Regions from separate parts of the Enterobacter sp. UPMP2061 genome, predicted to be linked through region 3. Evidence: predicted binding sites of a transcription regulator. Region 3 holds the regulator's gene; each other region holds the start of a gene.
The links. Region 3 encodes sigma-54, which starts transcription at its own class of promoters, with help from an activator protein. Its sites were predicted from a motif close to GTTGGCACANNTTTCGCTNT; they were not measured.
Positions count from the first base shown of each region.

Region 1: a site for sigma-54 is predicted at 1,306-1,325, ahead of norV (anaerobic nitric oxide reductase flavorubredoxin). Genes of this name have one in related genera too.
Region 2: a site for sigma-54 is predicted at 1,302-1,321, ahead of glnK (P-II family nitrogen regulator). Genes of this name have one in related genera too.
Region 4: a site for sigma-54 is predicted at 1,879-1,898, ahead of ACWKXX_RS01910 (amino acid ABC transporter substrate-binding protein). Genes of this name have one in related genera too.

Region 1 covers NZ_JBSKJP010000010.1:14,935-18,049, reverse strand. Annotated here, with positions in the region: gene norV (anaerobic nitric oxide reductase flavorubredoxin) at 1-1,259, opposite strand, end outside; gene norR (nitric oxide reductase transcriptional regulator NorR) at 1,447-2,961, shown strand; gene gutQ (arabinose-5-phosphate isomerase GutQ) at 2,958-3,115, opposite strand, start outside.
Region 2 covers NZ_JBSKJP010000001.1:167,037-170,151, reverse strand. Annotated here, with positions in the region: gene amtB (ammonium transporter AmtB) at 1-875, opposite strand, end outside; gene glnK (P-II family nitrogen regulator) at 911-1,249, opposite strand; gene ACWKXX_RS00825 (SmdB family multidrug efflux ABC transporter permease/ATP-binding protein) at 1,461-3,115, opposite strand, start outside.
Region 3 covers NZ_JBSKJP010000004.1:81,883-84,997, forward strand. Annotated here, with positions in the region: gene ptsN (PTS IIA-like nitrogen regulatory protein PtsN) at 1-466, opposite strand, end outside; gene hpf (ribosome hibernation promoting factor) at 549-836, opposite strand; gene rpoN (RNA polymerase factor sigma-54) at 859-2,292, opposite strand; gene lptB (LPS export ABC transporter ATP-binding protein) at 2,340-3,065, opposite strand; gene lptA (lipopolysaccharide ABC transporter substrate-binding protein LptA) at 3,072-3,115, opposite strand, start outside.
Region 4 covers NZ_JBSKJP010000001.1:396,728-399,842, forward strand. Annotated here, with positions in the region: gene gltJ (glutamate/aspartate ABC transporter permease GltJ) at 1-545, opposite strand, end outside; gene ACWKXX_RS01910 (amino acid ABC transporter substrate-binding protein) at 701-1,606, opposite strand; gene lnt (apolipoprotein N-acyltransferase) at 1,987-3,115, opposite strand, start outside.

The DNA of each region.
Region 1 (3,115 bases), on a different contig from region 3:
GGAGCGGCTTCTGCTACAGCTTCCGGCGTAACCGCCGCGGCGGGTGCGGTTTCCGGCAGCGGCGCAAGCGCCCACTGGCGGGCAATGTCGCGACCGTGCTGGCGACAGATTTCCAGCGCGTCGAGATCCGGACGCCATTTCGCCTTCAGGCTCAGGGACATCTCAAAACCGGCATCCTGTAAACGGGTGGAGAGACGGTCTACCGCGCCGCCGCTCCAGCCGTGTGAACCAAAGGCGCTGGCGCGTTTGTTACGAAAGCGCAGGCCGGTCATCTCTTCCACCAGTCCGGCAATTTTCGGCATCATCACGTTATTCATGGTGGAGGTACCCACCAGCACGCCTTTGGAGCGGAAGACGTTGGTCAACACCTCATTCTTATCGCTGCGCGCCACGTTGAAGATTTTCACCGCCACGTTCGGGTCCACTTCGTTGATGCCCTGGGCAATGGCGTCCGCCATCATGCGGGTGTTGTTGGACATAGTGTCGTAGAAGATGGTGATGCGATCTTCCTGATAGTCCGCCGCCCACTTCAGGTACAGTTCGACAATCTGGGTTGGATTTTCACGCCATACCACGCCGTGGGAGGTGGCAATCATATCCACCGGCAGGTTGAAGCCGAGGATCTCGGTGATTTTTGGCGTGACCAGACGGCTGAACGGGGTCAGGATGTTGGCGTAGTAGCGCTGGCACTGTTCGAACAGCTCGGTCTGATCCACTTCGTCGTTGAACAGACGTTCGTCGCAGTAGTGCTGGCCGAAGGCGTCGTTACTGAACAGCACCGCGTCACCGGTCATGTAGGTCATCATGCTGTCCGGCCAGTGCAGCATTGGGGTTTCCACGAAGATCAGCTGTTTGCCATTGCCGATATCCAGCGTGTCGCCGGTTTTCACGGTGTGGAAGTTCCACTCCGGATGGTGGTGGTGGCCGTTGATGGAGTCAATGGCGTTGGTGGTGCAGTAGATCGGGGTATCCGGAATGTGGGACATCAGCTCGGTCAGCGCCCCGGCGTGATCCTCTTCCGCGTGGTTGATGATGATGTAGTCGATGTCATTCAGATCGATTTCGCTGCACAGGTTCTGCACGAACTCGCGGCTGAATTTGTGATCGACGGTATCGATCAGGACGTTTTTACCTTCACGAATGAGATAGCTGTTGTAGCTGCTGCCACGCAGCGTTTTGTATTCCGTCCCGTGAAAATCACGTACTTCCCAGTCACGTTGACCCACCCAATGAATGTTATTTTTAACCAGAATAGACATAGCAACCTCAACTTAATACGGCGTTTTCAAATAAGATGACTGTCATATATCAAGTTGCGTGCCAACTTTTTAATTTGTTGAAAATAATGTGTTTTCGTTTCGATGCTCCTTAGTGGGTAGTCATTTTGACTATCTTAAAAATTGTCAATATGACATTATGTATTGTCAAAATGACAGTGAGGCAGAGATGAGCTTTTCCGTAGATGTGCTGGCGAAGATCGCCATAGAACTGCAAACCGGTATTGGTCATCAGGACCGCTTTCAGCGGCTGATCTCCACGTTGCGCCACGTGCTGGATTGCGATGCGTCGGCGCTGCTGCGTTACGAAGGGCGGCAGTTTATTCCGCTGGCTATCGACGGTCTGGCGAAGGACGTACTCGGGCGGCGCTTTACCCTGGAGGGCCACCCGCGTCTGGAAACCATCGCCCGCGCGGGTGACGTGGTGCGTTTCCCGGCAGACAGCGATCTGCCCGATCCTTACGACGGCCTGATCCCCGGACAGGAGAGCCTGAAGGTGCACGCCTGTATCGGCCTGCCTCTGTTTGCCGGGCAGAACCTGATTGGCGCGTTAACCCTCGACGGCATGTCGCCTGATCAGTTCGATACCTTCAGCGACGAAGAGCTACGGCTGATTGCCGCGCTGGCGGCCGGGGCGCTGAACAACGCCCTGCTGATAGAACAGCTGGAGAGCCAGAATATTCTTCCGGGTAGCCCGACGGCGTTTGAGCAGGTGGCGCACACCGAAATGATCGGCCTTTCGCCGGGCATGGCGCAGCTCAAAAAAGAGATTGAGATTGTCGCCGCGTCTGATTTGAACGTGCTGATCTTCGGGGAGACCGGCACCGGTAAAGAGCTGGTGGCAAAAGCGATCCACGAAGCCTCGCCCCGTGCGGTGAATCCGCTGGTCTATCTCAACTGCGCGGCGTTGCCGGAAAGCGTGGCGGAAAGCGAGCTGTTCGGACACGTCAAAGGGGCCTTTACCGGGGCGATCAGCAACCGCAGCGGCAAGTTCGAAATGGCTGATAACGGCACGCTGTTCCTCGATGAAATTGGCGAACTCTCCCTTTCGCTCCAGGCCAAACTGCTGCGGGTGTTGCAGTATGGCGATATTCAACGCGTGGGAGACGATCGCAGCTTACGCGTGGATGTGCGCGTGCTGGCGGCGACGAACCGCGATCTGCGCGAAGAGGTGCTGGCGGGGAATTTCCGCGCCGATCTGTTCCACCGTCTGAGCGTGTTCCCGCTCACGGTGCCGCCGCTGCGCGAGCGGGGCGAGGATGTGGTTCTGCTGGCGGGCTTTTTCTGCGAACAGTGTCGGCTCAAAATGGGGCTTTCCCGCGTGGTGCTAAGTCCTGGCGCGAGGACGCACCTGCTGAGCTACGGCTGGCCGGGTAACGTGCGTGAGCTGGAACATGCGATCCACCGCGCGGTGGTGCTGGCGCGGGCAACGCGTTCGGGGGATGAAGTGGTTATTCATGCGCGCCATTTCGCGCTGCATGAGGAAACGATGCCGCCCGTGAAGCCGGTGATACCTGAGAGCGTGAACGAAAACCTGCGCGAGGCGACGGATGCGTTCCAGCGTCAGATGATCGCCCGCGCGCTGGAGCAGAATAACCGCAGCTGGGCGGCGTGCGCGCGGGCGCTGGAGATGGACGTCGCCAACCTTCACAGGCTGGCGAAACGTCTGGGGCTGAAGGGTTAAATAATCCCCGCCTGGTAGAAGTCTTGCAGGTTGATCGCGCCGCACAGCCTGCCGTGCTCGTCCACCACCGGCGCGGCGGTGATTTTGCGCTTCATCAGCACCTCTTTGGCTTCAATCGCGCGGCTGTCGGCATTCAGCGTCAGCCCGCCCTGGG
Region 2 (3,115 bases), on a different contig from region 3:
ACCAGACCGGCAATCGCCCCGGAACAGGCACCCAGCAGCGATGGCTTGCCGCGAACGGCCCACTCGCCAAATACCCATGAGAGGATAGCGCCGGCGGTTGCCACAACGGTATTCACGAAGGCCAGCGCGGCGATTTCGTTAGCGGCGCTGGCTGAACCTGCGTTGAAGCCGAACCAGCCAAAATAGAGGATGGCGGTGCCGGTAAAGACCATCGGCAGATTGTGCGGCTTGAATGCTTCCTTCCCGAAGCCCACGCGCTTACCAATCAGGTATGCGCCTACCAGACCTGCTACCGCGGCGTTGATGTGCACAACGGTACCGCCCGCAAAGTCCAGCGCGCCATGGGAAGCCAACAGACCACCTCCCCAGACCATATGCGCAATCGGGATATAGGAGAGCGTCAGCCAGACCACCACGAAAATCAGTACCGCAGAGAAGCGGATACGCTCAGCCAGCGCGCCCACAATCAGCCCCACGGTGATGCAGGCGAATGAACCCTGAAACGCGACATGAATATACTGATAGAAGCTGCCCATCACTGCGGTCAGTTCGATATTTTTTAGCATCGCCCAGTTAACGTTGCCGAAGAAGGCGTTGCCCTCCCCGAAGGCCAGCGAGTAACCGTAAACCACCCACAGCACGCACACCAGCGCGAACGTGACGGCAACCTGCGTCAGCATGGAGAGTACGTTCTTGCCGCGGATCAGGCCGCCGTAAAACAGCGCGATCCCCGGAATCGTCATGAACAGCACCAGCGCGGTGCAAATCATCATAAAGGCGTTATCGGCTTTGTCTGCCACAGCAGGTGCAGCCATTGCCAGGCCCGGCAGCAGTGCCAGCGAACCCAGACCTGTTTTCATTGTTGCTTTCTTCATTTTCTCGATCCCTATCACTGTGTGCCAGGAGTTACTTACAACGCCGCTTCGTCAGATTCGCCGGTACGGATGCGAATGACGCGCTGTAGTTCGGCAACGAAAATTTTGCCGTCGCCAATTTTTCCGGTGTAGGCTGCTTTGCTGACGACATCAATCACCTCATCAAGCTGATCGTCGGCAATCGCCACATCAATCTTCACTTTTGGCAGGAAGTTAACGCTGTATTCCGCCCCGCGATAAAGCTCGGCATGACCTTTCTGACGCCCAAAGCCTTTCACTTCGGTGACAGTCAGTCCCTGAATACCCATGGAAGACAGCGCTTCACGCACGTCTTCGAGTTTGAATGGTTTGATTACCACCGTAACCAGCTTCATATATCCCCTCCAGTCAGAATTCGGTAATGGCCGCAGCTAACACGAAAGGGATATTGCAAAGGGTGTGCCAGAAGTGAAAGGTGAGGAGGAAAGCGCCGCGGCGCGCATGCGCCGGGTAGGGATGAAAAAAAACGCACCATGACAGTGCAGGGTGCGTTTCAGTTTTGCACCAACGGTTAAGTCTGTTAGCGCATTGCCTTGTTATGGTGCATCAGGCGCTGAGTGATTCTTCCTCGCGCTCGCTGGCGGCCAGTTCGTCGCCTGCCAGCTGCAACTGATACATCTGCCAGTAGCGTCCTTTTGCCTCAAGCAGCGCTCTGTGCGTCCCCCGTTCAACGGCCTGGCCACGGTGCAACACCAGAATGGTATCAGCATCGACGATCGTTGAGAGGCGGTGGGCGATTACCACCAGCGTAGTGCGATCCCGCACGGCAGCCAGCGCCTGCTGGATCGCCTGCTCGGTACCGGAGTCAATGCTTGCGGTCGCTTCATCCAGAATTAACACCTGTGGCGTCTCAATCAGCACGCGCGCCAGCGCAAGAAGTTGCTTTTGCCCGACCGAGAGATTATTGCCCTGCTCACCCAGCCGGGTATGGATCCCCTCGCTTAACCCGCGCGCCAGATCCGCAAGCTGCACCGTTTCCAGCACCTCCCATACCTGCTCAGGCGTGAAAGGTCGTCCCAGCGTCACGTTGGCATAAAAGGTATCCGCCAGTACCACCGGATCCTGCTGCACCATCGCGACGCCCTTACGTAACGCGTTGTGGCTAAGCGCGGCAAGCGGCCGTCCGTCCAGACGGATCTCCCCTTGCGTCAACGGATAGTAGCCCATCAGCAAACTGGCGAGCGTGCTTTTGCCGCTGCCGGTATGCCCAACCAGGGCGACAAAACCGCGCGACGGTACCTCGAGGTTGATATCCTGCAAGACAAGCTGGTCGTCGCGGTAGGCAAACGAGACATGATCAAACGCTATGGATCCACTTTCCAGCGGGCGTTCGTCATCGCCATAGGTCTGACGCGGCCTGTCCATCAGCTCGAATACACGTTCGCCCGCGACCACTGCCTGTTGCAGCATCGATTGCTGCGTGGTGAGTTCAATCAGCGGTTCGTTAAGGCGTCCAAGGTAGCTGATAAATGCGTACAGTACCCCCACCTCGATGGTTCCGCGCGTCGTCAGGCCAAACAGCATCAACAGCCCGCACAGCACCAGCGCAGAGAAGAGGCTCAGCAGCGGGCGTAACAGGAAGCCATCCAGCCGTAACGTCTGCATCCGCGCCATATAGTGCGAGCGGCTGGCTTCTCCCATTCGCTCGCCAAAACGCGCCTGCTGGCGAAACTGCTGGATAACGCTCATGCCGTTGATCACTTCGTTGAAGCCATCATTGATATCTGCGAGGTAAGCGCGCACGCGACGAACAATCGGCGTGCTGTAGCGCTGGTAAATTACCATCACAATCAGCACCGCCGGGAAAATAGCGATCGCCACCAGCGCCATACGCCAGTCCAGGCTGAACATCGCCACCAGCATCGCGCCAATCAACGCGGCACTGCGCAGAACCGTTGCGACAACGGTTACATAGAGGTCGCGGATCACCTCGGTGTCATTGGTGACGCGCGAAATAACCTGCCCGACCGGCTGAGTATCAAACTCGCTCAGCGGCTGGCGCAGCGCGGCATCCATCACATCCGTGCGAAGCTGCTGGACCACGCCCACGGCGGCCCGGTTAAACAGCAGCGAATGCGCATAGTGCAGCCCCGCCGCCGTCAGCTGTAGGCCGACATACGCCACGCCCAGCCCCGTCACCAGCCCCAGCGGCAGATAGTTTTTCGCCACCATATTGTCGATGAAATAGCTGATAAGCAGCG
Region 3 (3,115 bases):
CTTCAGTGATAATTTGATAAAGCTCTTCATCACTTTGGGCTGAGCGCAGTCGACGACAAATGGTTTTATCCGCCAGACGTTTGGCAACCAGCGACAGCGTGTGCAGGTGGGTTTTGGTCTGATCGGCAGGAACCAGCAGCGCGAAAAGCAGATCCACAGGCTGGTTATCGATGGCGTCAAAAGCGATAGGCGTTTCCAGTTGCACAAACACCCCCACGGCACGCAGCGTATCTTCTTCCAGCTTGCCATGCGGGATCGCAATGCCATTGCCGATGCCGGTACTGCCCATTTTTTCACGGGTCAGAATGGCTTCAAACACGATCTGCGGCGGCAGACCCAGCTGTTTTGCGGCCAGCTCACTGATGATTTCCAGCGCACGTTTTTTGCTCTGGCAGTGAACGCCACTGCGGGTACAATCCTGGTTAAGGACATTGCTCAGTTGAAGAGCGGAATCGTTGTTTATCATAATTTCACCTAAGCGCTAACTGTACAAATGGCCTGTTGTGTTTCACAACAGGCCGTCCTGCACCCGTTAACTGCCCGGACAATTAGTGTTGTTTCAGTTTATCTTTATGTTTATTGAGCTGTCTCGCAAGCTTATCAATCAAGCCGTCGATAGCCGCGTACATGTCTTGCCCTTCCGCACTGGCATGGAGTTCCCCTCCGTTGACGTGCAGGGTCGCATCCGAGATATGCGTCACTTTCTCCACTTTCAACACAACATAGACCTGGTTGATCCTCTCGAAATACTGCTCGAGTTTCGCAAACTTAGTGTTTACAAAATCGCGTAAAGCCTCAGTAATCTCGACGTTATGTCCGGTGATATTGAGCTGCATAGTGTCTTCCTTATCGGTTGTGTCAAACCAGTTGTTTACGCTGGTTAGACGGCGGAATGGATAAAGACTCTCGATACTTCGCGACAGTACGACGTGCCACCATAATACCCTGATCGGACAGCATGGTGGTTAACTTACTGTCACTGAGTGGCTTCGCGGGGTTCTCCGCGGCGATCAACTTCTTCACCAGGGCGCGAATAGCCGTTGACGAGGCTTCGCCGCCGCCTTCGGTGTTCACGTGGCTGGAGAAGAAATACTTAAGCTCAAAAATACCGCGTGGGCTGTGCAGATACTTCTGCGTGGTCACGCGGGAAATGGTTGATTCATGCATCTCGACGGCCTGGGCGATGTCCGCCAGCACCATCGGTTTCATAAACTCTTCGCCCTGCTCAAAGAACGCCTGCTGCTGTTCGACAATACAGCGGCTGACGCGCAGCAGCGTGTCATTACGGCTCTCCAGACTCTTGATCAACCAGCGTGCTTCCTGAAGGTTGCTGCGAATGTATTGATTATCAGCATCGTTACGGGCGCTGGTGCACATGGAGGCGTATTGCTGGTTGATTTGCAGGCGAGGAATGCTGTCGGCGTTCAGTTCAACGACCCAGCGGCCATTGTGCTTTCTCACCAGCACATCAGGAATGACATATTCCGGTTCGCTGGTCTGGATCGACTGCCCCGGACGCGGATCGAGCGACTGGATCAGATTCACCGCTTCCTTCAGCACCTCTTCTTTCAGGCGTGTGACGCGCATCAGGGTGCGGAAGTCGTGATTCGCCAGCAGATCCAGATGATCGCTGATGATGAGCCGGGCTTCGTCAATCCACGGTGTCTCTTTGGCAAACTGCGAAAGCTGGATCAGAAGGCAGTCGCGCAGATCTTTCGCGGCGACGCCAATCGGGTCGAAACGCTGAACGCGTTTCAGGACGGCTTCAATCTCTTCCAGTTCAATCTCGTCATCGCCGATGCTTTCCAGAATCTCGTCCAGCGTCACGGTCAAATAGCCCGTGTCGTCAACGGCATCGACAATCGAGGTGGCAATGGCGCGATCGGTATCGGAGAAAGGGGTCAGCTCTACCTGCCACATCAGGTAGTCCTGAAGCGACTGGGTGGTTTCGCCCTGGTAGACCGGGAGTTCATCGTCCTGGTAGTCTGCACGCGTCCCGGAAGGGGTACCCGCGGTGTAGATTTCGTCCCAGCTGGCATCCAGCGGCAGTTCGTCCGGCATCTCTTTCTGTTCGAGCGCATCTACGGAGTCGAGCGTTTCTGTGTCCTGCGTCTGCTGGGCGTCTACCTCGTCATGAAGATCGGTTTGCTCCAGCAGCGGATTGCTGTCCAGCGCCTGCTGGAGCTCCTGCTGGAGTTCTAACGTGGACAGCTGCAACAGACGGATTGCCTGCTGTAGCTGCGGCGTCATGGCCAGTTGCTGGCTGAGCCGTAATTGCAAACCTTGCTTCATGTTCAGAGCGTTTTTCTCCGGTTCGGCGTGACTTAACCTCTACCCTATCAGAGTCTGAAGTCTTCCCCAAGGTACACGCGCTTAACATGCTCATCTTCGAGGATTTGCTGCGGCGTACCGTGGGCAATCAGATGGCCCTGGCTCACTATGTAGGCGCGCTCACACACGGCCAGCGTTTCACGAACGTTGTGGTCCGTGATCAGTACGCCAAGCCCGCTGTCGCGCAGGTGCTCAATGATACGTTTGATATCGATAACGGAGATGGGGTCAACGCCCGCAAACGGTTCATCCAGCAGGATGAATTTTGGGTTTGCTGCCAGCGCGCGCGCAATCTCAACGCGGCGGCGTTCACCACCGGACAGCGCCTGGCCGAGGCTGTCACGCAGATGCTCGATATGAAACTCTTCCATCAGCTCGTTCGCACGGTCAGAGCGCTGCTCGCTGGTCAGATCGTCACGGATCTGGAGCACGGCCATCAGGTTGTCGAACACGCTTAAGCGGCGGAAAATAGACGCTTCCTGCGGCAAATAGCCGATGCCACGACGCGCGCGGGCATGCAGCGGCAGCAGGCTGATATCTTCATCATCGATGATGATGTTGCCGGCGTCACGCGGGACGATGCCCACCACCATGTAGAAGGTCGTGGTTTTACCCGCCCCGTTAGGGCCAAGCAAACCCACGATTTCGCCGGAGTTGACGGTCAGACTGACATCTTCGACGACGCGGCGGCCCTTATACGCTTTCGCGAGGTTTTTTGCAGTTAAAGTTGCCATAACGAATTAGTTACTCTTTTTCTGTGCCGGAGCCTGACCGTTGTTCTTGT
Region 4 (3,115 bases), on a different contig from region 3:
TTTTTTACCAGGTTCATCATCTCGGACGTCATCGGCGGAACGATGACGCGGTAAGCGTTAGGCAGCAGTACGTAACGGTAGGCCTGGGGCAGAGTCAGGCCCATTGCCAGTGCCGCATTCTTTTGCCCGCGCGGCAGTGACTGTATGGCGGCACGTACCTGCTCGCAGACGCGCGCAGCGGTGAACAGCCCCAGACACAGCATAGAGGAGACAAAAAATTGTACGTTAGGATCCAGCTCGGCCTTAAACCACATGCCGAGATCTTCCGGCAGCAGTTCCGGGATCACCAGATACCAGGTAAAGAACTGCACGATCAGCGGAACGTTACGGAACAGTTCCACATAGAGCGTGCCAATCGAAGAGAGAAAACGGTTAGGGACGGTACGCAGAATACCGAACAGCGAACCGACAAGAAACGCGATAATCCACGCCGTTATCGATAACGCAACGGTAACCTGAAAGCCGCTCCACAGCCAGCCGAGATAGGTGGTGTTGCCGAACGGGGCTTGTTGCAGAAAGATGCCCCAGTTCCAGTCAATTGACATAGTAAACTCCAGAAAAAAAAGGGTAGCAGCGCTACCCTCGAAGATTGGTGAGAAGCTCAATTTTTGCGCTGAGTGGGGAACGACCACTCAACGTATAGTCTGTCCATGCTTCCCGACAATCGAGAGGGCAGGAGATCCCGCCCCTGTCGTTCTAATTAGTTAAGAGCTTTGTCGTTTGGTGATTTGAACAGCGCTTTCATGTCGTCAGACAGTTCAAAGTTCATGTTCAGGTTTTTTGGTGGAATTGGGTTCTTGAACCATTTGTCGAACCATTTTGCCGCTTCGCCGGAGGTTTGCGCCTGAGCGATGGTGTCATCGATCAGTTTCTTGAAGTCCTCGTCACCTTTACGCAGCATACAGCCGTAGGCTTCTTTCGACTGGGCGGTACCGACGATTTCCCAGTTGTCTGGTTTCTTCGCTTTCGCGCGTTCGCCCGCCAGCAGGGCGTCATCCATCATAAACGCGACAGCACGGCCGCTTTCCAGGGTACGGAAGGAGTCGCCATGGTCTTTCGCGCTGATGATGCGCATGTCCATTTTCTTCTCGTCGTTCAGCTTGTGCAGCAGCACTTCGGACGTGGTACCGGAGGTCACGACAACCGCTTTGCCTTTCAGGTCAGCAAAATCTTTGATGTCGCCGCCTTTCTTCGTCAGCAGGCGGGTGCCCACAACGAAGATGGTGTCCGAGAAAGCGGCCTGTTTCTGACGTTCAAGGTTGTTGGTGGTTGAGCCACATTCAAAATCAAATGTGCCGTTTTGCAGCAGAGGAATACGGTTCTGTGAAGTGATGGGGATCAGCTTCACTTGCAGGTCAGGTTTGTTCAGCTTTTTCTTCACGGCTTCAACGATGGCGTTGGAGTAATCCTGTGAATAGCCCACGACTTTTTGCGTGTTGTCGTAGTAAGAGAACGGGACAGAAGATTCACGGTGGCCGACCACGATCACGCCGTTTTTGGCAATCTTGTCGAGAGTGCTTCCTGCTGCCGGAGCGTCTTCAGCGTGGACAACCCCCGCAGACATTCCCATAACCAGCATTGCTGTGGCCAGTTTACGTAATTGCATACCCAACTCCTTTCTTATCAGCGCCAGTGACGCATAGATACCCATTGTGATGTTGTTATATCTCGCGCAATGCGAGTGCAGTGTTATGCAAGCTTGTTAACATTTAGTCTGGCTTAATGTAAAGATTTTGCTGCGTTATTGTTTATTTTTGCGAAGCGCGCCGCACCATTCAGAGGCAATAATCCCTCGTTGCACCGTTTCGGTGCTACCGATGATCTACGCTGGTGCGACAAAGTTGCACGTTAAGCCAGACAGCGTTGATATGAATAAACAAAGCAACAGGCGTGCCAGAATTGAAGTTTGGGAGGAAATTGTCGGGTGGGGGCGGCGGAGAGTAGGCCGGGTAAGGCGTAGCCGCCACCCGGCAACAGAAGGTAAGGTTATTTACGACGCTGACGCAGGCTCATCAGTACTGCGCCAAAGCCGAAGAGCAAGGTCAAAATCCACAGCGGCCAGTTCCCGGTGCGCGCGTAAGGCGTAAGCCCGGTAGTTGGCGTGACGTTAGTAGTCAGCACCTCACGGGTAAATTGCGGGATCATGGCCTGGATTTCACCCTGCGGACCAATCACGGCGGTAATGCCGTTATTGGTGCTGCGCAGCAACGGACGTGCCAGCTCCAGAGAACGCATTCGCGCCATCTGGAAGTGCTGCCACGGGCCAATCGATTTACCGAACCACGCATCGTTTGAGATGGTCAGCAGATAGTCGGTGTCCGGGCGGAAATTATCGCGCACCTGCTCGCCGAGGATAATCTCGTAGCAAATGGCGGCCGTCAGGGCAAAACCGTGCGCATGCAGCTGCGGCTGAACGTAAGGGCCCCGGCTGAATGAGGACATCGGCAAATCAAAGAACGGTGCCAGTGGGCGCAAAATAGACTCCAGCGGAACAAATTCGCCAAACGGTACAAGGTGGTTTTTGTTGTAGCGATTGGTGGAGGTATAGCTGTATTCGCTGTCCTTACCGAGCGTAATGATCGTGTTGTACGTGTCATAGCGGTTCTGCTGATTGAGACGCGCATCCACAATTCCGGTGATCAGCGTACTGCCGCGCGCGCGCAGCAGATCGTCCATCATCTTCAGGAAGGGCTGCTGATTGATCTCCAGGTCCGGGATCGCAGACTCAGGCCAGATGATGAGCTGCGATTTGCCCATCACCTTTTCAGTGGCGTTGGCGTAGATTTTCAGCGTGTTCAGCAGCTGATTCTCATCCCATTTCAGGGACTGCGGGATATCGCCCTGTACCAGAGAAACCTGCGTGGCGCGCGCGGGCTCCAGCGTAAACCACTGGATATAACGCAGCGGGAAGGGCAGGGCAAACAGGATCAACGCGGCAACCAGCGGCTTCCAGTTACGTGTCACCAGAGCCAGCACCAGAAGGCCGCTGACCGCCATGAGCAGGAAGTTGATCGCCTCCACGCCCATGACCGGGGCCAGGCCTTTCAGCGGGCCGTCTACCTGGCTATAGCCGAACTGCAACCACGGGAAGCCGGTCAGTACCCAGCCGCGCAGA